3 regions of the Agarilytica rhodophyticola genome follow, and region 1 is predicted to be linked to each of the others. Evidence: predicted binding sites of a transcription regulator. Region 1 holds the regulator's gene; each other region holds the start of a gene.
What was found. Region 1 encodes sigma-54, which starts transcription at its own class of promoters, with help from an activator protein. Its sites were predicted from a motif close to TGGCACANNNNTTGCNNT; they were not measured.
Positions count from the first base shown of each region.

Region 2: the regulator sigma-54 is predicted to act here: its motif matches at 4,271-4,288, upstream of BVC89_RS25455 (molybdopterin oxidoreductase family protein).
Region 3: the regulator sigma-54 is predicted to act here: its motif matches at 4,741-4,758, upstream of BVC89_RS17790 (flagellar hook-length control protein FliK).

Region 1 is NZ_CP020038.1:924,920-933,194, reverse strand. Features, by position in the region: gene lptA (lipopolysaccharide transport periplasmic protein LptA) at 1-587, shown strand, start outside; gene lptB (LPS export ABC transporter ATP-binding protein) at 632-1,357, shown strand; gene BVC89_RS03945 (RNA polymerase factor sigma-54) at 1,573-3,108, shown strand; gene BVC89_RS03940 (PTS sugar transporter subunit IIA) at 3,444-3,896, shown strand; gene rapZ (RNase adapter RapZ) at 3,920-4,789, shown strand; gene BVC89_RS03930 (HPr family phosphocarrier protein) at 4,793-5,062, shown strand; gene mgtE (magnesium transporter) at 5,216-6,574, shown strand; gene yjgA (ribosome biogenesis factor YjgA) at 6,604-7,137, shown strand; gene BVC89_RS03915 (DEAD/DEAH box helicase) at 7,236-8,275, shown strand, end outside.
Region 2 is NZ_CP020038.1:6,150,880-6,159,154, reverse strand. Features, by position in the region: gene BVC89_RS25475 (BaiN/RdsA family NAD(P)/FAD-dependent oxidoreductase) at 1-398, shown strand, start outside; gene BVC89_RS25470 (hypothetical protein) at 479-1,717, opposite strand; gene BVC89_RS25465 (TolC family outer membrane protein) at 2,161-3,522, opposite strand; gene BVC89_RS25460 (hypothetical protein) at 3,661-4,065, opposite strand; gene BVC89_RS25455 (molybdopterin oxidoreductase family protein) at 4,478-6,661, shown strand; gene BVC89_RS25450 (DmsC/YnfH family molybdoenzyme membrane anchor subunit) at 6,697-8,275, shown strand, end outside.
Region 3 is NZ_CP020038.1:4,241,720-4,249,994, reverse strand. Features, by position in the region: gene BVC89_RS17820 (CheR family methyltransferase) at 1-352, shown strand, start outside; gene cheD (chemoreceptor glutamine deamidase CheD) at 352-987, shown strand; gene BVC89_RS17810 (protein-glutamate methylesterase/protein-glutamine glutaminase) at 1,021-2,085, shown strand; gene BVC89_RS17805 (STAS domain-containing protein) at 2,145-2,453, shown strand; gene BVC89_RS17800 (SpoIIE family protein phosphatase) at 2,482-4,191, shown strand; gene BVC89_RS17795 (Hpt domain-containing protein) at 4,343-4,681, shown strand; gene BVC89_RS17790 (flagellar hook-length control protein FliK) at 4,845-6,290, shown strand; gene BVC89_RS17785 (flagellar basal body-associated FliL family protein) at 6,732-7,256, shown strand; gene fliM (flagellar motor switch protein FliM) at 7,292-8,275, shown strand, end outside.

The DNA.
Region 1 (8,275 bases):
TCATCGATGCTGACACACACGAGTTTGATATCCGAGCAGGAACAACAACGTTCTTGGGTAATGTGGTTTTGCAGCAAGGCAGCCTTAAAATCAATGCTAGTAAAGTGGTTTACTACGGTAAATTCGAAAAAGGCAAGGTTGACTCTGCCAAAAAAATTGTGGCAACAGGTAACCCCGCCCGTTTTCAACAAACCCCGAAAGAAAACAGCCCTCCGGTTACCGCTGTGGCCAATACACTTGAATACTCAGCGTCAAACGAGACGCTGTTTCTTATTGAAAACGCCTCTCTTGACCAAGATGGCACAAGTTTAAGCGGTAATCGTATTGAATACGATGTGAAAAAAGCGTTAGTAAAAGCAGGTGGAAAAACTTCTGCAGACGGCACCAAAGAGCGGGTGCGCATGGTTATCCCACCAAAAACCTTAGAGTCTATCAATGGCGAGGAAGGGCAAGAAGACAATTCCAGCATAGAATCCGAGCCTGAAGAAGACATCATCGATTCTGATTCAAATGAAGAAGAAAGCAACGAGACGGTAGACACAGAGGAAAATGAAACCTCCTCGCCCCCTCTCGAAGATACAGAATAAAACAACATAATAACCAACTAGCATATCAATAAGCAGTCGTCTTAATGTCGCAATTAGAAGCTAAACATCTCGCAAAAAGTTACAAAGGCAGACAAGTGGTTATCGATGTCTCAGTGTCGGTAAACCAAGGACAAGTTGTGGGCTTGCTCGGCCCTAATGGCGCGGGCAAGACAACCTGCTTTTATATGATCGCTGGCATAGTAAGGGCAGATCGAGGCCAAGTCTTTATCAATGGTGAAGATGTCACTCGCCAGCCCATGCATGGCCGGGCAAGGCGCGGTCTGGGCTACTTACCCCAGGAAGCCTCGGTGTTTCGAAAACTTACGGTCAGCCAAAATATCTTGGCGATATTGGAGACTCGCAAAGGCTTAAAGCGTAAGCAACGGCAAGAAATTCTAAATAAGCTACTGGAAGAGTTTCACATCACTCACATTAAAGATAGCCTCGGGATGGCGCTATCTGGTGGCGAGCGCCGACGCGTAGAAATTGCACGAGCGTTAGCCACAGAACCAGATTTTATATTACTTGACGAGCCCTTTGCTGGCGTCGATCCCATTTCAGTTAGTGATATCAAAGGTATCATCCAGCAACTAAAAGCCAAAAACATTGGCGTTCTCATTACCGATCATCATGTTAGAGAAACGCTCGATATATGCGAGAAATCTTACATCGTATCCGAAGGCCACATCATTGCTGATGGCGATGCCGCCACCGTACTCAATAACCAAAAAGTGCGGGAAGTCTATCTAGGACAGCATTTTCAGCTTTAGGCCATATCTGACACTAAGCCTAATTGTTTTGAGTTTAATACTTGACAAATTGCTCAAGCAGTGACCTATATACGGCACAATGTTTGCTTTATTTTTAACGCAAAACCGTTGCCTGAGAGCCTCGCTCAGTCTAAACTTATAAGGGTCTGCTTTCCTAAATGGAATCAAGCGGCTGTCACATAACATACAATCAACCGGGGCAAGTGTTAGCGCATATGAAGCAATCTCTTCAACTAAAGCTGGGTCAGCAACTTACAATGACTCCCCAGTTGCAGCAAGCGATTCGCCTTCTTCAGCTATCAACCTTAGATTTGCAATCAGAGATTCAGGAAGCGCTGGACTCTAACCCTATGTTAGAGATATCTGATGAATCCAGTAGCTCAGACAACGATTCAGGGGAAAAAGGGGCTGACTCTTCTCCTTCGGAAGATTTTGCCAAACCTAACGATTCTTCTTTAAATAGCGAAAGCACTAACTCTAGCGATGAAAATCCAAACTCTTCGAATGAAGAAGCGCGTCTAGATAGCGAATGGAGTGATACCATTCCCAATGAGCTGGCGGTTGATACCAATTGGGATGATGTCTACCAAGCATCATCATCCCCCGGCGCTTCGAGAAACGATAACGAAGATATGGATTTTGAATCTCGTCGCACCTCGTCCGAGACAATCCAAGACCACTTACTTTGGCAACTCAATCTAACACCAATGTCGGATCTAGATATAGAAATTGCCGAGGCTATCATAGATGCGGTAGAGCCCAATGGTATGTTGTGTCAGTCCTTGGATGATATATACACAGGCCTACAAGCCCATCATGAAGAATTAGAGATGGATGAGCTAGTTGCTGTATTGCACAGAATTCAGCAATTTGATCCCATAGGGGTAGCCAGCCAAAATATCAGCGAGTGTTTACTGATACAGCTAAACCAGTATGATCCTAATGAACCAGGCGTTAATTACGCCCGTAAAATTATTGAAGACTACCTAGAAGTACTTGGCAATCGAGATTTCAAGCAGTTAATGCGCAAATTGAAGATTAAAGAAGCCGAACTGCAACTTGCTATTAAAGTCATTCAGACGCTTAACCCACGCCCAGGGGAACATATTGGCACAGACTCAACCGAATATGTGGTACCTGATGTTTTTGTTAAAAAGGTAGATGATCGTTGGACAGTGCAGTTAAACCCTGAAATAGCTCCTCGAATTCGCATCAATAATGATTATGCGTCCTTAGTTAAAAGAGCAGACTCAAGCACTGACAATACCTTTTTAAGAGATAACCTTCAGGAAGCTAGGTGGTTTTTAAAAAGCTTGCAGAGCCGCAATGAGACATTATTGAAAGTGGCTACATGCATCGTTGAGAAGCAACAGGGCTTTCTTGATCATGGCCCAGAAGCTATGAAACCTATGGTATTACACGATGTTGCGGAAATTGTTGAAATGCATGAATCGACAATTTCTCGGGTAACAACGCAAAAATATATGCATACACCACAAGGTATATTTGAACTTAAGTACTTTTTCTCAAGCCATGTAGCAACAGAAGCAGGTGGAGAATGCTCTTCAACCGCTATTCGCGCCATTATTAAAAAACTAATCGCTGCTGAAAACGCCAGAAAACCCTTGAGTGACTCGAAGATCACAGGAATACTTGAAGAGAAAGGTATTAAAGTTGCCCGTAGAACCATAGCCAAATATCGAGAGTCACTTGGCATTCCACCTTCCAACGAGCGTAAACGACTAGTTTAAACTATTAGTCTTAATGTTATAGAGCACTCTGTATTTTTGTGTATTGGCTTGCGCAATAAACTATTGAATCGACATTCATCTATGTCTTCCTAAATATAGTTGAGCAATCTTCTAATACGCCAAGCTAAACACGTATATCTTTATTTTAAGGGGGCTAGTTGGCCCATTCGCCCACGACTCCATATTTTGTATACGTTTTATCTATATAGTACTGGATAAGATAAAAAATAATCATTGCTAAACACACAGTGTATTGTGTTCGTTACACAGTAAATAAAACTGATAAAATGGCAGTCTTTATTATTAAAATTGTTTAAAAAACTACCAAAGAATCTATGTTAATTAAAAGCATTCTCTCAACAAAGAGAACAGTGGCAAAAATTGAAGGTGGCAGTAAAAAGCGTGTGATTGAAACACTGGCACAGAATTTTGCGAACGATATCGAAGGCTTTGATGTCGATGAACTTTATCAAAGTCTTATTAACCGAGAAAAATTGGGTACAACCGGTATTGGTGATGGTATCGCAATTCCTCATTGCCGCTTTAATACCGGCGGTCATACATATGGCGCCTGCATGACACTAGCATCCCCCATTGACTTCGACGCAGTGGACGGCAAGCCAGTTGATATTATATTTGCAATGTTAGTACCGGAAAATGCAGAGAGTAGCCATCTAGAGTCGTTGGCAAGCTTGGCACAACTTTTACAAGATGCTGATTTTGTCAGCACAATACGTTCCGTATCATCTGATGATGCACTTTTCGATGCGATAACATCGTCATCTTAACCTCTATATAAGCGGGATCTGTCATGAGCTTTTTAGTAATCAGTGGTCGCTCAGGGTCGGGCAAAACTTCAGCCTTACATCTACTGGAAGATGAAGGGTTTACCTGTATTGATAATATTCCCGTCACCTTGTTGCCATCATTGATTGAGCATATAAATCAGCAAGAGAAGGAACGTTTTGCCATTGGTATAGACGCGAGAAATCTCGACAAGGATTTAGGCACTCTCTCGGGCATATTAAAATCCTCCCAAATCCCCCGTGAAAACTATAAAGTTATCTATCTAGACACTCATACCAATGTATTAATCAAGCGTTTTAGTGAAACTCGCCGTCGCCATCCTTTGTCGGATGAAAATACTGGACTTAATGAGGCACTTGAAAAAGAACGGGATATCCTTGCTCCTATTGTCGGTTTTGCCGATATTATCATCGATACTAGTGCTCTCAATTTGCACGAAATGCGCAGCACCATGCGACAACTCATCGTTGGCCCCCAAAGCAAGAGCATGTCAATTATGTTCAGTTCCTTTGGATTCAAGTATGGAGCTCCTACCGACGCTGATTTTATTTTTGATGTTCGCAGCCTTCCTAATCCTCACTGGGAACCAGGTTTACGTCTCAAAACTGGCCTTGATGTTGAAGTAGCAGATTACTTGTCGAGCCAGAATAGCGTAGAGGAGATGATTAACGATATCACTGGATTTGTTGCTAAATGGATACCTTCATTTGAAAATAATAATCGAAGCTATCTCACAGTAGCAATTGGCTGTACTGGTGGAATGCATCGTTCAGTGTATATTAGCGAACGCTTGTATCAAAATTTAAAAGAAACATATAAGGATGTTCAAGTTCGTCACCGACAATTACAAAACAATAACTTAAAAAATGGCTAATGCATGTTCGAACAGCAAATAGAAATCATTAATAAACTTGGCTTACACGCGCGCGCAGCCACACGCTTTGCGAATACAGCAAATAAATATAGCAGTAGCGTAAAAGTTCGCTTCGCCGACAAAACTATAGACGGCAAAAGTATCATGGCTCTGATGCTGTTAGCTGCGGCGAAGGGCAGCGAAATTACGTTAATTACTGAAGGTGAGGACTCAGAAGAAAGCATGGCCGCACTCGTTGAATTGATTAATAATAGATTTGACGAAGAAGAATAAACCGGCAAATAGTGTGCGCCTTAATATAAGGCTAGTGCCAGCAAATGTAAGGAAACACCGAGGCATAACTCGGATATAACTTAGATATAAACCTAGATAACTTATTACTAGATAACCTATTACCTAGATAGCCTACAACCTATAAAGAGTTACATGCAACAAGCTACCGAAGAGACCAAAAGCCAAACCCACTTGGCCAGAGTACAGACGCTACTAGGAAGCGGTACTCTGCAGCAGATAGCCAAGATGGTAAATAGCTTGCGTCCTGTAGAGATTGCTCGCCTACTTGAGTCTTCTCCCCCTCCTTCGCGTAAAGTTGTGTGGGATCTAGTAGATAAAGATGTTATCGGTGAGGTACTAGAAGAACTGCCCGAAGACATTCAAGGAAACTTTATCCGTGACCTGGATGCAGAACAGCTGGTAGAGCTAACAGAGGGCCTTGAGACAGACGATGTTGTAGATATACTGCAACAATTGCCAGAAAAAGTGACTCAAGAAGTGCTGGCGGCAATGAGCGATCAGGATCGCAACCGCGTGGAAACGGTCTTAGCTTATGACGAAGATACCGCAGGCGGCCTAACAAATACAGATACAATAACAATACGCCCACGTTTTACTCTAGATGTTGTACTGCGCTATTTACGTCGACACGTAGAGCTGCCGCCATCAACGGATGCTCTCATTGTGGTTAACCGTAAAGACCAATACTTAGGTTTGCTACCTCTCGCCAAACTTCTAACGTCAGATCCCAATACAACGGTACGCGAAGTGATGGTGACCGACACTAATGCCATACAGGCTAACCTGCCGGATCATGAGGTTGCTAAGCTTTTCGAACAAAATGATTGGATATCTGCACCTGTGGTGGATGAACAAGGCAAACTGCTTGGCAGAATCACAATCGACGATGTCGTAGACGTCATCCGCGAAGGCGCAGATCACTCGCTTATGAGCCTTGCCGGCTTGGATGAAGAAGAAGATACTTTTGCACCGGTAATGCGTACTATTCCAAGGCGCGCAATATGGCTGGGTATAAATTTGCTCACCGCCATTTTAGCCTCCGCAGTTATCAGCCTTTTCCAAGAATCGCTAGATAAAGTGGTGGCACTTGCGATACTAATGCCTGTTGTCGCCAGCATGGGAGGCGTTGCAGGCTCTCAAACACTGACAGTAGTGATTCGAGGTATGGCAATAGGCAACATCGGTTTTAGTAATATGAATTGGCTTTTGTCACGCGAGTTAGGCGTCGGTTTGCTCAATGGCTGTTTATGGGCAATAGTTATGGGAGGGCTGGTGTCACTATGGTTTAGTGATATCACACTCGCCTTTATTATCGCAGCTGCAATGGTAATCAATCTAGTTACAGCAGCAGCAGCCGGAACACTGCTACCACTGCTGCTCAAAAAAATGCATATAGACCCTGCCTTGGCAGGCGGCGTGACGCTCACTACAGTAACCGACGTTATTGGCTTTATGGCCTTTCTCGGACTCGCCACCTATTTTTACGCGTAAGCTAAATAACATACGGTTAGAAAACAAACATGCACATAGATTCCGATCATGAACCTCAAGAATTCGAGGAAGAAATAAAAAGTAAAACACAAGTTAAAAAAGAAATGCTCGCTCTACACGAATTAGGAATCTCCATCTCTAAATTAACACGTGAACAGCAAGCAAAAATTCCGCTCGACGATAAATTGCGTGAAATGATCGAACAAGCGCCGACAATTAAAAGCAATAGTGCTAAAAAAAGACATATGCAATACATTGGTAAGCTTATGCGCAGCGAAGATATTGATGCTGTCTCTCAAGCTTACGAGTCCGTCATACAGCAATCTCACCAAGCCGTACAACAGCACCATACCATAGAGAGGTGGAGAGATGTGCTGATTGCAGGCGATAACCGTGACATACAGCGTTACATAGAGTCATTTCCAAATACAGATCGCCAACAATTGAGACAACTTATTAGGGCAGCACAAAAAGAAATACAACAGTCAAAGCCTCCTGCGCACGCGAGAAAGCTGTTCCGTTTTATCCGAGATAATTTCTCAAGTGATGAACAAGATAGCTAACCGATAACCAACACTTCATCTAGTTGTCACTCATAAAAAATCATTAAGACTGCATTACAACTGCACTTTAAATTTTAATTAATCGAAGCTAAATCTCTATGAGCTTTCTCGCTAGTTTACGTAAGCAAGACTCTGACGACAAACAAGACCAACAACTTCACTATTTATTAACAATTGATCATTTAACAAGTGAAATGATATTACGGCTTTGTATTGCCAGCCAGCAAGAAATAGCAAGTATTGCTAACAAACCCTATTCTCTTCAGCGAGAACACCTATACCGTCCACCATCTTTTATACAACATAGCGACAAAAAAATACTGCAGGAATTAAGCGATAGTAGGGCTAGCTGGTTCAATACAGACAAAGGGCCTCTACCAGAAAACAATACTTGGTCACTTTTACAGGAGATTATTGCTACACAGCGATGCTACCTACTACATCAAAATAGTGTTATGGCTGTCAAAGCTGGCGAGCCTGATACTGTATATCCCTATTGGTCAATTAATACCAGTGGCGAGTATCAGCTCGGCTGGCAACTACAAGAAAACTTAAATCAATATAAGTTAATATTTTGCACACAAAAACCAAAATTTTATTTCACAGCTAATGATACAGCAGCTATCGATAGTATTGTCTTGGGGCCAGTTGTCTTTTTAGAACAACATAGACAGACCCCGCCCCGGCTCAACATTTCCGTAAGCGATATTGACAAATATATTCAACAGCGGTCAAAAAACTGGCAAAAGTGGGCTTTACCTCGCCCCCCCATAGTGGACACAGTAGTTGCGGATACAGAAATTAAGCCATTGCTGATCTGCCATGATAAGGGTACGCCTCAGCTATCACAAAAAAACAGCACTGGCGATATTCAACTGCTATTTAGTCTTTGCAGCGATAAATACTGCAGCCTACCGCAGAATACCTTCGACGACTGTATTTATTGGGATGGAAAAACACTACATCGCTTAGCGGTAGACAACAAACAAGGAGAGCACCTAAAAAACACGATTACAAGACGTTTAAGTGCGTTTACATCTCCCAATAACGAAAAGTGTATCTGGTATATTCAACATCAACAACAATGGCAACATTTATTTACAGACTTGTACGCACCGTTAAATAAGTTAAATGTCAG
Region 2 (8,275 bases), 1.7 Mb from region 1:
ATATTAGCGAATTATTAGCGCAGTGGCGTGCTTGTGGAAATAAGTCAGAACTTAAAAATCTATTAGCAAAATATTTTCCTAAACGTTTTGCTCACACATGGCTTGAACGCCATCTCGTTAATAAACCAGTCAATCAATATTACGATGATGAAATCGAAAGGCTCGCACAATGTTTTCATCGCTGGCAGATCATCCCTCCTGGAACAGAAGGATATCGAACAGCCGAAGTCACACGAGGCGGTGTTGATACCAATGAAGTTTCATCTAAAACATTTGAAGCTAAACAAGTTTCGGGTTTGTATTTTATTGGTGAAGTATTAGATGTAACAGGTTGGCTGGGAGGCTTTAATTTTCAGTGGGCTTGGGCTAGTGGTTACTGTGCGGGTCAGTATGTGTAAATTGTAAAAAACTGACCCGTACATTCTCTAAGCTTAATTATCATGCAAGAAGGTAGGTTCTATAATACTTTGGAAAAAGCCTAGCTGTTTGCGGGCCTCCTAGGCTTTTTATCTTCTGGATCAGAATCGCTATCTGTGTCAAAAGAATAAGGTGTCACTAGTTCTTTATGATGAGAAGATAGATTCCCGCTCTTTCCTAATGCAAATTGATGGGCTATATCCTTAGCTCTTGATATAGCTTCGTGTGAATCTGAACTTAGAGTATTATGAGCGATATATTGTCTCTCTCCTGGAAATGCACGGCCAACTCGAGATGTTGCCCGATGCAATACAGCTTGGTTGGATTCAGGGTTAAAGAAACCTCTCTCGGAAGACTTTGCCACATGTTCAACTTCATTACATGTTGCACATGCGACGAATCTTCCTGCCATTGGAACGATGACATTAGATGTGTCTTCTATGCCATGATTTTTTCTTACAGATTGGAGTGCCTGTTGGCCTTGCGTTGCAATATACTCTTGTATATTTTGTTCCGCGTGTGTGGTTTCCCTTGTTTTTTCATCAGCGCTAGACTTTAAAGGGGCATGTATCATTATGCTGCTAGAATCGCCATCTTTCAGCTTCACGAGTGCAGCTCTAATATCTTTTAACATATTAACTGCTTGACTAGCGATTTCTTCGTTATTGAGATTGGTATTGTGAGGAACACCTACATCTTGCCGTATTTCTCTTCGCATATTCCTGACGATGCTTTTCATGCGGCTATCGGAGTCTACAAAATCATTAAGTTTTGTTGCGTGCCTATGTTCTCGGCTATCATATACATCTTCCCAATCGTTGAAGTCTGCGGGCCTATAGCTTTTTTCTTCGGCACGATAGTCTTTGTTAAGAGACTCCTGAAGTGATTGAATTATCTTGTCACTGTGAAAGTTTGATGAGATATGTAAAGTACCATCTAATACTGAACATTGAACTTCTACCATATTTAAGCCCGATGATTTAGCTGCGGTAAAAACAGCTGAAGCAATATGCCGAAGTTCTTTATTTACTCTGTCAACCCCTTGGTATTTTTTTGCATTTGGGGTGCTTATCGGTGATCTCATCTCTGCAATTTCATTCGCTGTTTCTTTGTCAATAAAATATGATGCTCTTTCGTTTTTTTGTGTAAGAGATGAGGATGCATTTTGTATGAAAAGTGGTTGAGTTTCAGAAGCTGAATTTGTTTGTTGGGCTTTTCGTATTTGAGCTGGAGAGGTAGTTCCCGATAACCTCGAATGGCCACTTTGAGATGGCCCAATATTTTGGCGGTAGTTATACATTTTTCGCTGAACCTATTTTTGTTGATATTATTAAATGTCGTCTTATTAACTAATTTAAATATATTTATTTGATTGGTTGGTGACACTATCTATTTGTTAGTTCACTTATGTTTGTGCATAAATAGGTAAATGTTATATTTTTGAATAAATTTTATTGTGTATGTTTTTTTGTTAACAATATATTGTGGGTAAAAATGTATGCTATAGAAGTTAAATAGGATACTTTAACTTCCCGGCTTGTATTCATAGTTGAGCGCTTTAAATGTGCTTTCGTTTTATGGGCTACAGAAATTTAGTACAAAGTCTAGGAAATGACCATAGCCGTGAGCGGCTATGGTTTGGTATTGATCGCGAGAACTAAAGAGCGTTCTGTATGAGGTGTATGCAAATACTTAATTAAAAGATAAGTACTATTATATTATCTAATTTAGCAGTAAAATCACTTACTGAATTTCACGATTGACTTGACGGCTTGTATCCAGCCAGTTATCCAGTTCTACAATATCTTTTTCAGTTAAAATACCGGCCACTTCTTTTAAGCGCAGTGTATCTTGAATATAAGTGTAGAGTGAGTCAGAGTAGTCCCTTTGCGCGGTATACAATGTGCGCTGGGCGATTAATACGTCTACTAAATCGCGGGTTCCAACTTCATAACCGGCTTGGGTTGCTTCCAAAGCACTCTGGCTTGATGTAATAGCCTGTCTTCTTGCTTTGACAGTAGCTACGTCGGTGACAACGGTCAAATGAGATGAGCGTGCATTCTGAATGGTATCTCGTCTAGCTTGCAGATAATTTTCCTTGGCTTCGTAGTAGCGCTGTGCTGCTTGTCTACGTGTTGCAGATACGCCGCCACTAGAGAAAATGGGAAGTCTTAAATCTATAGATACACCACTACTTGTTCTATCAACATTAGAAAAGTTATTGACGTCATTTGAATCAGAGTAACTTAAGTTTGCTTCAACAGTAGGTAGGTGGCCGGCTCTAGCTATTTTCGCTGATTGTTGTGAAGACTTAGAACGCAGCGAAGCTGCAGCTAGAGTAAAATTATTATCCATCGAAAATTGAACCCATTCTTCACGATCGATAGGGCTTGGCGGATTGATCGGGAAGTCTTCTTTTAACGGAGCTAAGTAGCGATAGCTATGCCCGGTAATCACTTCTAATGCTTCAAAAGCAATCCCTACATTACCTTCTTGTAATAACCTGCGCGCCAGTGAATTATCATAAGAGGCCTGAGCTTCGTGAACATCAGTAATAGCCGTTAGACCTACCTCAAAACGTTTACGCGTTTGCTCAAGTTGGTGGGAGTTGGCGTTTTCTTCTGCTCGTGCAGTCTCGAAGTTATCGACTGCTAAAAGCACATTAAGATAAGCCTCCGCTACACGTCTAATAAGTAATTGGCGAGCAGCTTCATATTCAGCGTGTGCTACTTTGCTATCTAACTTGCCTCGTTGGTATGTATGCCATGCAGCCATATCAAATAGTGGCTGAGTAAGAACAACTTGGTATAGCGTTGATTCTGAATCGGCGGGATCTGTATTAACTGGTTGGTTAAATCTAGTACCACTTTCTTCGAGCTCACCTTCGGTTTTATTTGCCGTACCCACTACTTGTGGCAAAAGTCCTGCTCGGCCTCTGTTCTTTTCTTCCTTGCCCGCAAGATAGGCAGCTTTTGCGGCTCTAAACTGGTGATCATTCTGGAGTGCTTGTTGATATATCTCGTTAAGTGTTTCCCCATGTGAAAAGGATGACACAGCAATGGTCAAAAAAGCGGCGGTAAACGCTTTATCGATAATATTACGCATTAGGATTTCCCTAAAAGGTCTGAGTGATATTTATGCAAAAGGCCGCTCATTGGTGAGATGACCGGCTCCATATAAGACAAAATGTTCTAAATGGGGTTCATCATACCTAATTAAAAGTGAATGTAGGATTAATTTACGCTAAACGTATATGTCGATGAGACGAAAGTCGGAATTTTGAGTCGCTACGCTGGCAAAGGCGCGTGTAGCTGGATTTTGGGATTGATTAATGACGAGGGGCTTGAGCTCGGTTACGTCATTTTCATTTTCGCGGATAATTTCGGCACGGGCGGGTTCTTGCAATACTCTATTGGCGTTTGAACGAGCATTTTGATTGACTACTTCAACCCTGCTGTTTCGCACATTACCTTCGATAACTGTACTCGCTCGTTGCTCTCCTTTTGAGTGATCCAGTTCACTATTGGTATTGATTTGTGTTGGGGCGCTTTTTTGCCTGCTAGCGTCATCAGTCAGATCGCGATTACTCGCGTTTTGCAAATTTGTGCGATAAGCAATAGATGAATGTAATGACGCGTTTAATTCCATTGTGTTTGTACTAGCCTACGATAGACGAACAGTTTTGAAGGTGAGCCTAGAATCTAATATTTTTATAGTACTAAGGTAAAGCCCTTGCCAGAAAATATGTTGATTTTTGCGACAAAACGCAAATCAGTCCACAATTATCTCTACTTCTATTACTACTCCGAAACTCTCTGTCTTTTCCCGTTAAGACTCTTTACTTCAGACCTAGTGGCACATTTCTTGTTGATATCTTCCCATATTAAGGATTTCAGCCCTGTTTTGGCATAAAAAGCCCCTGGGTGGTGCCTTTTTAATTTTTAGTGCTCCGTATCGATGCTTTTTTCAGCGTACCAAACATCCAATAACTCTGGCTTAGAGGATTAACTGAAAGAAAGAGCACCAAAATAACTCATATAAAAATATCCAGGGGTGTTGCGTGTTATTTGGTCGAAAAAATCGTAAGCCGATAAAAATCGTCGATAAACAAGTGCAAGAGTGGAAATATGCTGTGTGTGGATACTGTTCCACTGGTTGTACTATTGAAGTAGGTCTTAACTCTGAAGGTAAACCTGTTACCAGTCGTGGTAAAGGAAGTGCTGATGTCAACAGAGGGAAATTGTGTATTAAAGGCTTATTCGAACACGAACTGTCTGATTCTAGTGGCCGTGGCACTGTGCCGTTATTGCGAGATAAGGTGTATGAGCCCTATCAACAAGCAAGTTGGGATGAAGCTCTAGATAAGGTTGCCTGTGAATTTCAGAGGATTGCACAAACCTATGGCCCCGATAGTATCGCTGTCGTTTCTACCGGACAGCTGTTGACCGAAGAGTTCTATACCCTTGGCAAACTAGTGCGTGGTGTTATCGGCACCAATAACTATGATGGCAATACCACGTTGTGTATGGCTTCTGCTGTGTCTGGCTATAAGCGCTCGTTTGGCTCTGATGGCCCTCCCGGTTGTTATGCTGATTTCGAGGAAACCCACTGCTTAATGGCTTTTGGTTCAAACCTCCCTGAGCAACATCCTATTATTTATTGGCGTTTAAAAGAGGCGCTAGAAAAACGTAAATTCCCTTTAATTGTGGTCGATCCACGTGTAACTATGTTGGCGCAATTTGCCGATATTCATCTCCCTATTACACCGGGTACTGATCTTGTATTACTCAATAGTTTGGCTCACGTAATCTTGCATGAAGGTCTGCAAAAGCAAGATTACATAGATGCTCACTGCAATGACTTTGCTAGCTTCAAAGCTGTGGTAGATAAGTATGATCCTGTTACCGCCGCCAAAATATGTGGCATCGATGAAGATATGATTCGTCATGTGGCTCGTATCTACGCCAACGCACCTTCTGCTATGTCTATCTGGACAATGGGAATCAACCAAAGTACTCATGGCAGTGATGGTGTATGTGGTATCAATAACCTGAACCTTATTACGGGTAATATCGGTGTTCCAGGTGGTACCAGTCTATCTATAACCGGGCAGTGCAATGCCATGGGATCTAGAGAATGGTCTTCCTGTTCAGGATTGCCAGGCTATCGTTTACTTGAAAAGCCTGAGCATAGAGATGAAATCGCTAAATTCTGGGGAGTCGACCCTGAATTTTTCCCGAAAAAGCGCGGATTGCAACAGACCGATATATTTCCTGCCATAGAGTCTGGGCAAATTAAAGCTCTATGGGTAGTGGCGACCAATCCTCTAACTTCCATGGCTAATCAAGGACGAATTAAAAAAGCGATGGAAAAATTAGAGTTTACTGTGGTGCAAGACGGCTATGCTGACTGTGAAACCGCACACTATGCCAATGCCTTTTTGCCTGCTGCAGTGTGGGGAGAAAAAGAGGGAGTGCAAACGAATACTGAGCGTCGAGTTAACATCGTGCGTAAGTTTGTTGAGCCTCCTGGTGAGGCAAAGCCTGATCACTGGATTTTTAACCAAATTGCCAAACGTTACAAGAACGCTGAAGGGATTCATTTTCCTGAGACGACAGAAGAAATTTTTGATGAGATGAAAGTGCTATCCAAAGGCGAAAAGCGCAATCTCGATATCTCTGGTATGAGTCACGATTTAATCCAAAAGCAAAATGGCATTCAATGGCCAATGCGTGAAGGGGAAGAGCAGGGAAATCCCCGTTTATATGGCGACGGTGTATTTCCCACGGCGAATAGCAAAGCCAATCTTATGGCAATGGATTACATTGAAAATAATGAAGTACCCGATGAGCATTTTCCTTTTTGGCTAAACAGCGGTCGTGTGGTAGAACACTTCCACACACGTACTAAAACAGGCAAGTTAGGTAACTTAAATAAATTTAGCCCCACCGCTTATATGGAAATTAACCCTGATGCCGCTAAAGAACTCGGCATCAGTAATATGCAATATATTCGCTTGGTGTCAAGAAGAGGCGATGCAGTAGTTATCGCGCAGCTTACCCAACGCGTGGCGAGAAACTCAGTATTTATTCCCATGCACTATCATGACTGTGTCAACCGTTTATCTCTTGGTTTGTTAGATCCTCATTCACGTCAGCCCGCTTTTAAACAATGTGCTATTCGCATTGAGCATATTGATCAACAAGAAGCTGCCAGGATCAATGTTGCACGCAGAGAATTTTAATTAGCCGTAAGGGAAGACTAAACAGGTAGAAACTTATGTGGAAAGTTCGTGACGATGAACCTCAATACGCGTTCTTAAGTGATAAAGAAACCAAACAAGTTAATTATTACGAAGCGCCAATTGATCTTATCGCCCGCTCTGGGGGAGAGAGTCCTAGAGAGCGTGAAATGCGGATTAATGATAAGCCGGGTGTGGGGAGCAATCCAAATCGTAATAAACAACACGCCTTTCACTTTACTGCAGACAACTGTATTGGTTGTCATGCCTGTGAAGCGGCATGTAGTGAAAAGAATGATAACCCTCCACATATTAGTTTTCGCTCGGTAGGATATGTTGAAGGTGGTACATTTCCTGATTTTACACGCATGAATATATCCATGGCCTGTAATCACTGTGATGATCCTGTGTGTTTAAAAGGCTGCCCTACCAGAGCCTATACCAAGCACGCTGAATATGGTGCTGTATTACAAGACCCCGAAACCTGTTTTGGCTGTGGCTATTGTACATGGGTGTGTCCGTACAATGCGCCGCAACTAGATCCAATTAAAGGCCAAGTATCGAAGTGTAATATGTGTGTGGATCGTTTGGAGGTCGGTTTAAAGCCCGCCTGTGTATCGGCTTGTTTGGGCAATGCGTTAAACTTTGGCGTTGTCGATAACACACCGGAAAATCGCGAGCAAGCGAAAGTACATATCCCTGGTTTTCCCGATCCAGAAATTACCCACCCTAATATTCGCTTTCAACAAAAGAAAAAAATTCCAGACGTTGTTTCTCGCACTGACGGTATGCCGGTCAAATATCACAAACAGAATGATGGTAATTATCGTCCTGTGGTTGATCAAAAAAAGGGTAAAGCGAGAGCATGGAACCTCGCAAAGCTGAGTTCGCGAGAAAATCCTCTAGTTGCTTTTACGCTATTTGCGCAAATTTCTCTGGGTGCGTTTTTCTTGGTTTTTATAGGCTCAATGCTTGGTGTTAAAAGTCTCACTGCTTTAACACACTCTGTTATCTATGTGCCTTTAGTTGCGGCATGCACTGGTTTGTGTGCCCTGGCTTTGCTGATGTCGACTGTCCATTTGGGCAAACCATTTCGGGCATATAGAGGGTTTAATAATCTAAGACATTCACCTGTATGTAGAGAAGGATTAGGTTTATTTCTATATTTAATTTTTAGTGGCTTATATATGTTAAGCCTACTACCTGAAAATGCTGTATTTCAGCGCTTTTTTGCCAGTGAAATATCTCTTGGGGCTATACCTTCTATTTTGGGTGGTATAGCTGTGCCTGCTGGAATAGGTGGCCTCTATTTTATGTATCGCTGTTATCGTATACCTGCAAGGCCTTTTTGGAATCATTGGCAAAGCGGAACGCATTTTGTGGGAAATGCTTTAACACTAGGTGCTTTGCTTGTGTTATGTGTTGCAGCTATAGGCACTTTGTTTGAGCCGTTACCCATATCTTCCCTTATCTCTGTTTGCGCCACTGTAATGGTAATAGGAATGATATTAGAAGCTATTGGTTTATGGTTCCATGCAAAGGATATGAATGTAGCGCCAAATGAAGGGGCAGCCTCTTTTTATATTCAGTGCACGACTTTTGGTAAGTCCTATATCG
Region 3 (8,275 bases), 3.3 Mb from region 1:
TGGCCATTATGCAGAGGATAGGGTTGATGGTATCCCCAGCCAATATAAAAAATACATTAACTTTAATAAGGCTGATGGTAGTGGCCAAGTGAAGCCTGAAATACAAAGCCGAATTCAGTTTAATCAATTAAATCTCTTGCATGACTGGCCGATGAAAGGACAGTTCGATGTAATCTTTTGTCGTAACGTGGTTATTTACTTCAATATTGATACTCAAAAGAAACTGTTCGATCGTTATGCCAATATTCTCACAACGAATGGCAAACTATTTATTGGCCACTCTGAGAGCCTTCATAATGTTACCGATCGTTTTACATCACTAGGACGAACGATTTATGAGAGAAATAGATAATGTCACTAAAACAAAAAATAACAACGCCCACACTTCCCGGCTTTGAGCATATTAATCGTTATTGGGATCCGCGGATGAAAATGCCGACGGCAAAAATAAAACCGGGGGAGTGCTATGTTAGTAAGACGGGTGAAATTATCGTAACCGTGTTGGGTTCTTGTATTTCAGCATGTATTCGAGATAAGAGAATAGGCGTTGGTGGTATGAATCATTTTATGCTGCCGATACAAGATGGGCAGGCTGCATCTGCAGCCATTTCAGCCGAGTTGGCCTATGGCAACTGGGCGATGGAATACCTGGTCAATGAAATACTGAAGCAAGGTGGTAACAAAAGTAACTTTGAGATAAAGATATTTGGTGGCGGTAAGGTGATGGCTAATTTTTCCTCTATTGATGTGGGAGCCCGCAATATCGATTTTGTGACCAATTTTCTTCACCAAGAAGGGCTTTCTATAGACGCGCAAGATGTGGGTAGTACTTGCCCACGTAAAGTAATGTATTTCCCTGATACCGGGTCAGTCAAGTTAAAACGTTTGCAAACGCAAAATAACGACACCATTCAGCGTCGTGAGAAAGAATACTATGACTCCATGAACAAAAAACCCGATACCAGTGGCGATGTGGAATTATTTTAATCAATTTTTTTTAGACAAGAGAAGATATTTAACATGTGTGCTGTGAAGGTATTAATCATCGATGACTCTGCCCTTATTCGTGCATTGCTGACGGAAATTTTCGAGTCTGATTCACGCTTTAAGGTTGTTGCCGCTGCTGAGGATGCCTATCAGGCTCGTGATCTCATCAAGAAGCACAACCCTGATGTTCTCACTCTCGATATCGAAATGCCTAAAATGAACGGCATTATGTTTTTACAAAACCTGATGCGTTTAAGGCCTATGCCAGTGGTTATGATTTCCACACTGACGCAGCAGGGAGCACCGGTCACTTTAGAGGCCCTTGAGCATGGCGCGGTGGATTTTGTTCCTAAGCCCAAAAGCGATGGCTCTGGAGGATTGGAGAGTTGTCGTCAAACCATTCTTGAGAAAGTCTGGCATGCATCACGTGCCAATGTTCGACCTAAAGCTACTAAAAGGGAAAAAGAAAAGCTGGTCGAGGAGGCAAAAAGAAATAATTCTTTGATCGGGCGCAAGTGTTTGCGTACCGATTTTCTTTGTGCAATAGGAGCGTCTACTGGTGGTACTGAAGCGATTAAAGAAGTGATAACATGTTTACCTGAAAATTCACCGGCAATCGTAATCGCCCAGCATATTCCCGGGACCTTCAGTGCGTCTTTTGCTCGCAGAGTAGATAATGCATCGAAGATCAATGTTTACCAAGCAGAGGATGGTCAGCCGATTAAATCTGGTTGTGCTTATATTGCTCCGGGAGATGCACATTTAAAAGTTGTCTTGGCGGCTGGATCTTATATCTGTAAACTCGACAATAGCGGACCAGTTAATCGACATATGCCATCTGTGGAAGTGTTATATGATTCCGTACTGGAAGCGTCTGGTGGCAGAAATACCATGGGGGTGCTGCTAACAGGCATGGGAGCTGATGGGTCAGAGGCATTGCTGCGTATGAAACAGGCAAATTGCGTGACCGTTGCTCAAGATGAGGCTTCTAGTGTGGTTTGGGGAATGCCTGGGCATGCTGTTAAAATTGGGGGAGCAGAAAAAATATTGCCACTTAATCGAGTGGCTTCGGAAATATTATCTGTAGCCTTTAGATAAAATTGAGCTATGCTTTTAGTAAGCGTAATAATTGAATTCTAACTTAGGATACGTTTTATATGTCGATAACATCATGTCTTTCTGATAATGGTGAAGCGTTAACAATATCTATTGAAGGACGATTCGATGCCTCTTCTCTAGAACAGTTTAGACGTAGCTTCGAAAATGTTGATTCCGATAATATTCAGCGCTACGTAGTTGATTTGGCAGAAACCGTTCATTTGGATAGTTCGGCCTTAGGTATGTTGCTCGTATTACGTGATCACGCAGGTGGAGATAAAGCCAATATTGTTATTGATAATTGTTCGCCAGAAGTAAAGAAAATATTTGCCATTTCCAGCTTTGAGCAACTGTTTGTCATCGAGTAATAGGCCGCAGGAAAGCAGGGGATAGACGTTGAATAACGAGCCTCAAGATTCTCTTAAAATTCTTATTGCAGAGGATTCTGCATCTGATCGATTTATTCTTGAAACCATTGTCGCCAAAGCTGGCCATATCCCTATTGGTGTAGCCGACGGCGAACAGGCACTTACTGCTTTTCAGGAGAAGTCCCCTGACGTGGTGCTGCTGGATGTTCTGATGCCAAATATGGGAGGCATTGAAGCTGCCAGGAAAATACGGGACATGGGCAATGAGGATATGGTGCCCATTATCTTTCTGACATCGTTAAAAGATCAGGCCGACTTGGTCGAATGTCTAGAAGCCGGTGGCGATGATTTTATTCCTAAACCATATAATCCAGTGGTATTGCAATCGAAGATTAAGTCGTTTGGTCGTCTTCGAAGAATGCACACCACTTTGTTAAATCAAAAAGCGCAGATTGAAGAGCACAACCGCCATCTAATTCAAGAACAAACCGTCGCTAAACAAGTATTCGATAAAATTGCACCGACAGGTTGCCTGGATATGGGCAACATTCGTCATTACATGTCGCCCTTGGCTGTGTTTAACGGCGATGTCCTGGTTTCTGAATTCAGTCCCAATGGTAACATGGTCGTCATGTTAGGCGACTTTACAGGGCACGGCCTACCAGCGGCCATTGGCTCTATGCCGTTGGCGTCAACTTTCTACGGTATGGTGCGCAAGGGTTTCAGTATGTCTGATATCTTGCGAGAAATTAATCAAAAGTTAAACGACATTTTGCCAATAGGTTTTTTCTGTTGCGCCATTTGTGTCGATATCAATTTCAAGGAGCGGCGCATCAAAGTATGGAATGGCGGCTTGCCCGAGGCCTTTCTGTATTTGAAAAGCACAGGAAAATATGAACTTTTGGCATCTAAAAACTTACCATTAGGCGTGCTGCCGAGTAAGAGTTTTAATGGCGAAAGTCAAACCTTCCAGCTGGATTATGGTGATCGTTTGTATATGTGGTCAGACGGTGCCTTTGAAGCGAGAAATCAAGCGGGCGAAATGTTCGGCGAAGAGAATTTACACCAAATTTTTTACGATAATATCGGAGATAAGGATTTATTCGATAAGGTGTTAAATAATGTGCAAGCACACATTGGCTCAACGGAGAAAGATGATGATATGTCACTGGTCGAAATTGAGATGCAAGATGTGGATGTTGTCGCGAAAGTCGACCAATTTATGGAAAAAAATCAAGGCTGTCTCTCCGACTGGTATATGAATTTTGATTTGCCTGAAAATAGCCTCAAAGAGTTCGATCCACTGCCACTATTAATGAATATTATTTCTGAGGTGCCAGGTCTAAGGCAACATCGAACCCCCCTATACACGGTGCTTGCTGAACTATATTCCAATGCCCTTGAGCATGGTGTTCTCGGTCTAAAATCCGAACTGAAGTCCTCCCCAGGAGGCTTTGCTTCTTACTACAACGAGCGCACAAAACGATTGCAGGAACTGGTTGCAGGGAAGGTCAGTTTTCAGCTTTCTCATACTGCCAATGGCAATGGTGGCTATCTTAATATTCGAGTGAAAGATTCAGGTGAGGGCTTTACTGTTAAAAAAACCGAGAATAAAGGTGTTAGCCAGAACCTTTATGGACGTGGGCTCAGCCTGATACAATCGCTCACCAAAAGTATAGAAATCCATGAACCGGGTAACGATATCGAAGTGGTGTATTACTGGGAGCGTGAAGACTAGTCGTTTTATATATGGCACTATTTCTACTTGAGTCGGTTTGCTAGTACGTATGCACATAGCACATAGATAGGATAAGACAGCAGGCACGCCGAGAAAATGTAGAGTTGATCCAACAATAAATCCTCATATAAAAATTTAAACCGCAAATATCATGTCACACAACAGGATTGATCGCGACAATCTCGCTATGTTACAAGAGTTACTCGGCGAGAAATTTAGCGAACTTATTTCTACCTACCTCAATGACTCTCAGCCGCGCTTGGCTGCTCTAGCCGTTGCCTTTGAGAAAAACGATATGACAGAGCTGTGTCATCAAGCTCACGGCCTTAAAGGAAGCAGTCGCAATCTTGGCATAAACCCTCTGGCGGATCTTTGTGAAGAGATGGAGAGACAGGCGCGCCAAGGCAAGGTTGAAAATGCTATGCAACAAATCGCCGCAATTGAGCAAGAGTTTGCCGCTGTCGAGTTGATTTTGAAAGACCTTGTTTGAGCATTATCACCTAAGGCCTATTTATGGGCTTATTCATAGCCTCTTCCACAATATGAATATGGCACAAGCTTTGCTCCCTTAATAATGTGAGCAACGAGCTGTGCATCATGTGAAGCAGTGAAATTATACTTTCGTATTATTATTTATATTGTGAGGGATAAAAATGAATCCGCTATTGCCTTTGGTGAATCTCAATGAGCAAGAACAAATTATTATTCAATCCCAACGCGCAGAACCCAATTTAAATCAGAGTTCTAATGATGGTTTCAAACAGGCGATGGACTCTCAAACCAAAAAAAATAAGGTAGAACGCTCTGACAATAATACAGCAGACAAAAAACCCGCTGAGACAGATCGAAAAGATAATTCTGTGGAGCAAAGCGAGAGCGATAATACTACAAAAGAAGTTGCTGCCGATAGTAAAAGTAATGATACATCTGATAAGGATTCTGATGAGTCTGCAGGTGCCCAAACTGACGCTGCAAAAGATAAACGAGCTACTTCCTTGGATGAGAATTCTGCTGACACTAATGTTGACGAGGCTGAAGAGGTGGCTTTGACTGCTGTCGATGTGACAGATGACATCACATTAAATATTAACACCCAAGTCGAAACCACTAGATCGCCTCTAAGTACTGGTATCAATGCCAGTGAACTTGAGCTTAACTCGAATGCGTTAACGGCCAGTGCTCCTACTGTCGATAGAGTGTTATCGCAGGAGGCACAGACTTCGCAAATTATTGATCCCCAGAAACAAACATTGACTCACTCAAATAATGTGCAAATAGCCTCACAACAGAGTACGCTAGACTTACAATCTAAGGCGTTAACACCAAGTCAATTTCCACTTACCCAGAGTAATACCAGTGTAAAACAAAACCTTCCTGGTATTGGTTCTCAACCTTTGGTTGAAAAAAACGTTGTTATTCTCGAACCTAGTGATAAACCACAATTAAAAGCAGATACTAGTACTAGCGTTGGTGTCTCCAATATGGAGAAGAACCTTTTATTGCAAAAAGATGTTGTGACGGTAAACAATGAATTAACAACATCTCTTAAAGATGGTCGAGTAGAATCGTCACTAAATAAAAATGCCAATATTCATGCATTTGTTAATCATACCATCACAGGGTCAGGCACAGATACATCCAACCTCTTATCGTCAAAAACTGGACGTGTGCAATTGCCTGTAAATATTACTTTTGGCCAAAGTGGTTGGAGCAATATGGTAGCTGAGCGATCTGCAATGATGGCTTCGCAAAATATTAAATTTGCAGAGTTGCAGTTAGATCCACCTGAGCTAGGCCCGTTACAAGTCAAAGTCAGTGTTAGCCAAGATCAAGCAAGTGTGAGTTTCGTAGCGACAAATGCCCAAGTACGCGATTCTTTAGACCAAGCACAAGCTAGGCTCCGCGAATTACTTGACGAGCAAGGACTAAATCTCGTGAATGTTGATATCTCTGGTGATTCATCGGATCAATTTGGTAGTCAACAAGAGGGCGAAGGTGGTCATGCAAAAGGACAATTGGCTAGTAGCATCCAAGATGAGGATACTGATGTGCCAAGTATACAAATACACCATGAATACGGTGTTGATCATTATGTTTAAGTTGCTTAGAAAAATTCTTACTAACACTTAATTTTAGATGTACCCGTTCTAAAAACGCCTCAAGAGCGCTTCTAAATAAATATACTACCTACTATCTTTCGTAATATTCATTGCGTTAGTACTTGAAAAAAGTGCTAACGTTAGTGTCATTGTAATTTTCTTTACCATACGATTAGTCTGGTGGCTAAATATATTGTCCTGATATATTTATCTGTCGTATCTTAAAATACAGCGCTATTGTGTTAAACGGCTTGATTTCAAGGAGCTAGCGCGAATCTATCGACACGCGGCAGTGCATCCATCCATCGCTATTAACCGGACATATATTGCCGCCGGAATAATAATGTCTGAGTTAAAACATAATGAGCAAAAAGTATAGTCAGACCTCTGGCATATCTCTTGCTTTTTTGGTTAATAAAAACGTTATGACGAATATTTGACATGGCAGAAGAGCAAGAAAAAGACGGCGAAGGCGAAGCTGATGCTGGATCAGGTAAAAAGAAAATAATTTTACTTGTAGTCTTGGCAATAGTTTTAATTGGTGCATCAGTTGGCGGCACATTAGCTGTTCTATCTATGACGGGTGATAAAGAGGAAATGGCAGCAGAAGGTGAGGGCGGCGAAGAGGAAGTAGAAGAAGTTATGGCGCCGGCAATATATTACGCACTTAAACCGCCAATTATTGTGTCCTTTGATTCAAGAGGAAGACAAAGGCTTATGCAAGCTGAAATTACCTTGCTAACTCGAAGTGAAGCTGTTGTTGCCAATATCGAAACGCATATGCCGATGATTCGCAATGCTCTGGTGATGTTAATTGGTGGGCAGTTATTTGAAGAAATTCAAACGGCGGAGGGCAAGGAATTGTTGCGAGTGCAGTGTTTACAAGAACTACAGCGTTTAATGGAGAAAGAGACGGGGGAGCCCGGTATTGAACAAGTGCTATTTACCAATTTAGTGATGCAATAAAACTATTTATTGAAGATTACAGCGAAGAGTAGGCCGTGCAAGACTTATTATCACAAGATGAAATTGATGCCTTATTACATGGTGTCGACGATGGCGATGTTGAAACAGAAGGTGAAGAGGGTGGCGAAGGTGTTGCCTCCTATGACCTGACCAGCCAGGATCGTATCGTACGCGGGCGTATGCCCACTTTGGAAATGTTAAATGAACGTTTTGCCCGTTATACGCGCATTAGTATGTTCAATTTATTAAGACGAACAGCGGATGTTTCTGTTGGTGGAATTCAAATTCAAAAGTTTGGCGAATACGTTCATACCCTTTATGTTCCTACAAGTTTAAATATGGTGAAATTTCGCCCGCTAAGAGGAACGGCTCTTATTATTTTAGATGCTAAGTTAGTCTTTAAATTAGTGGATAACTTTTTCGGCGGGGATGGACGCCACGCAAAAATTGAAGGTCGTGAATTTACCCCCACAGAATTACGCGTGGTACAAATGGTACTGGAACAAGTATTCATTGATTTACGCGAAGCTTGGAAAGCCGTAAAAGAAATTACCTTTGAATATATAAATTCAGAGGTTAATCCTTCCATGGCGAATATTGTCAGTCCCAGCGAAGTGGTGGTCGTCAGTACATTTCATGTAGAGCTTGATGGTGGCGGGGGAGAGTTGCACGTAACTATGCCTTACTCCATGGTCGAACCTATTCGCGATGTGCTCGATGCAGGTTTACAGTCTGATACAGACGAGAAGGATGATCGTTGGGCCAAAGCGCTTCGTGAGGATGTTCTAGATGCACATATTAATCTCGAATGCGATATCGTGCGAAGAGAAATTCCGCTACGCGATATTGTGGACCTACGAACGGGAGATATTATCCCTGTCAATATGCCGGATGTTCATGTAGCAACCGCCAATGGTATTCCTTTTTTTAAAGCAACTTTAGGGCAATCTAACGATAATCTAGCTCTCAAAGTTTCTGAAATCATTTTAACTCCCGCTACCATTAAAGGCGATGATTCT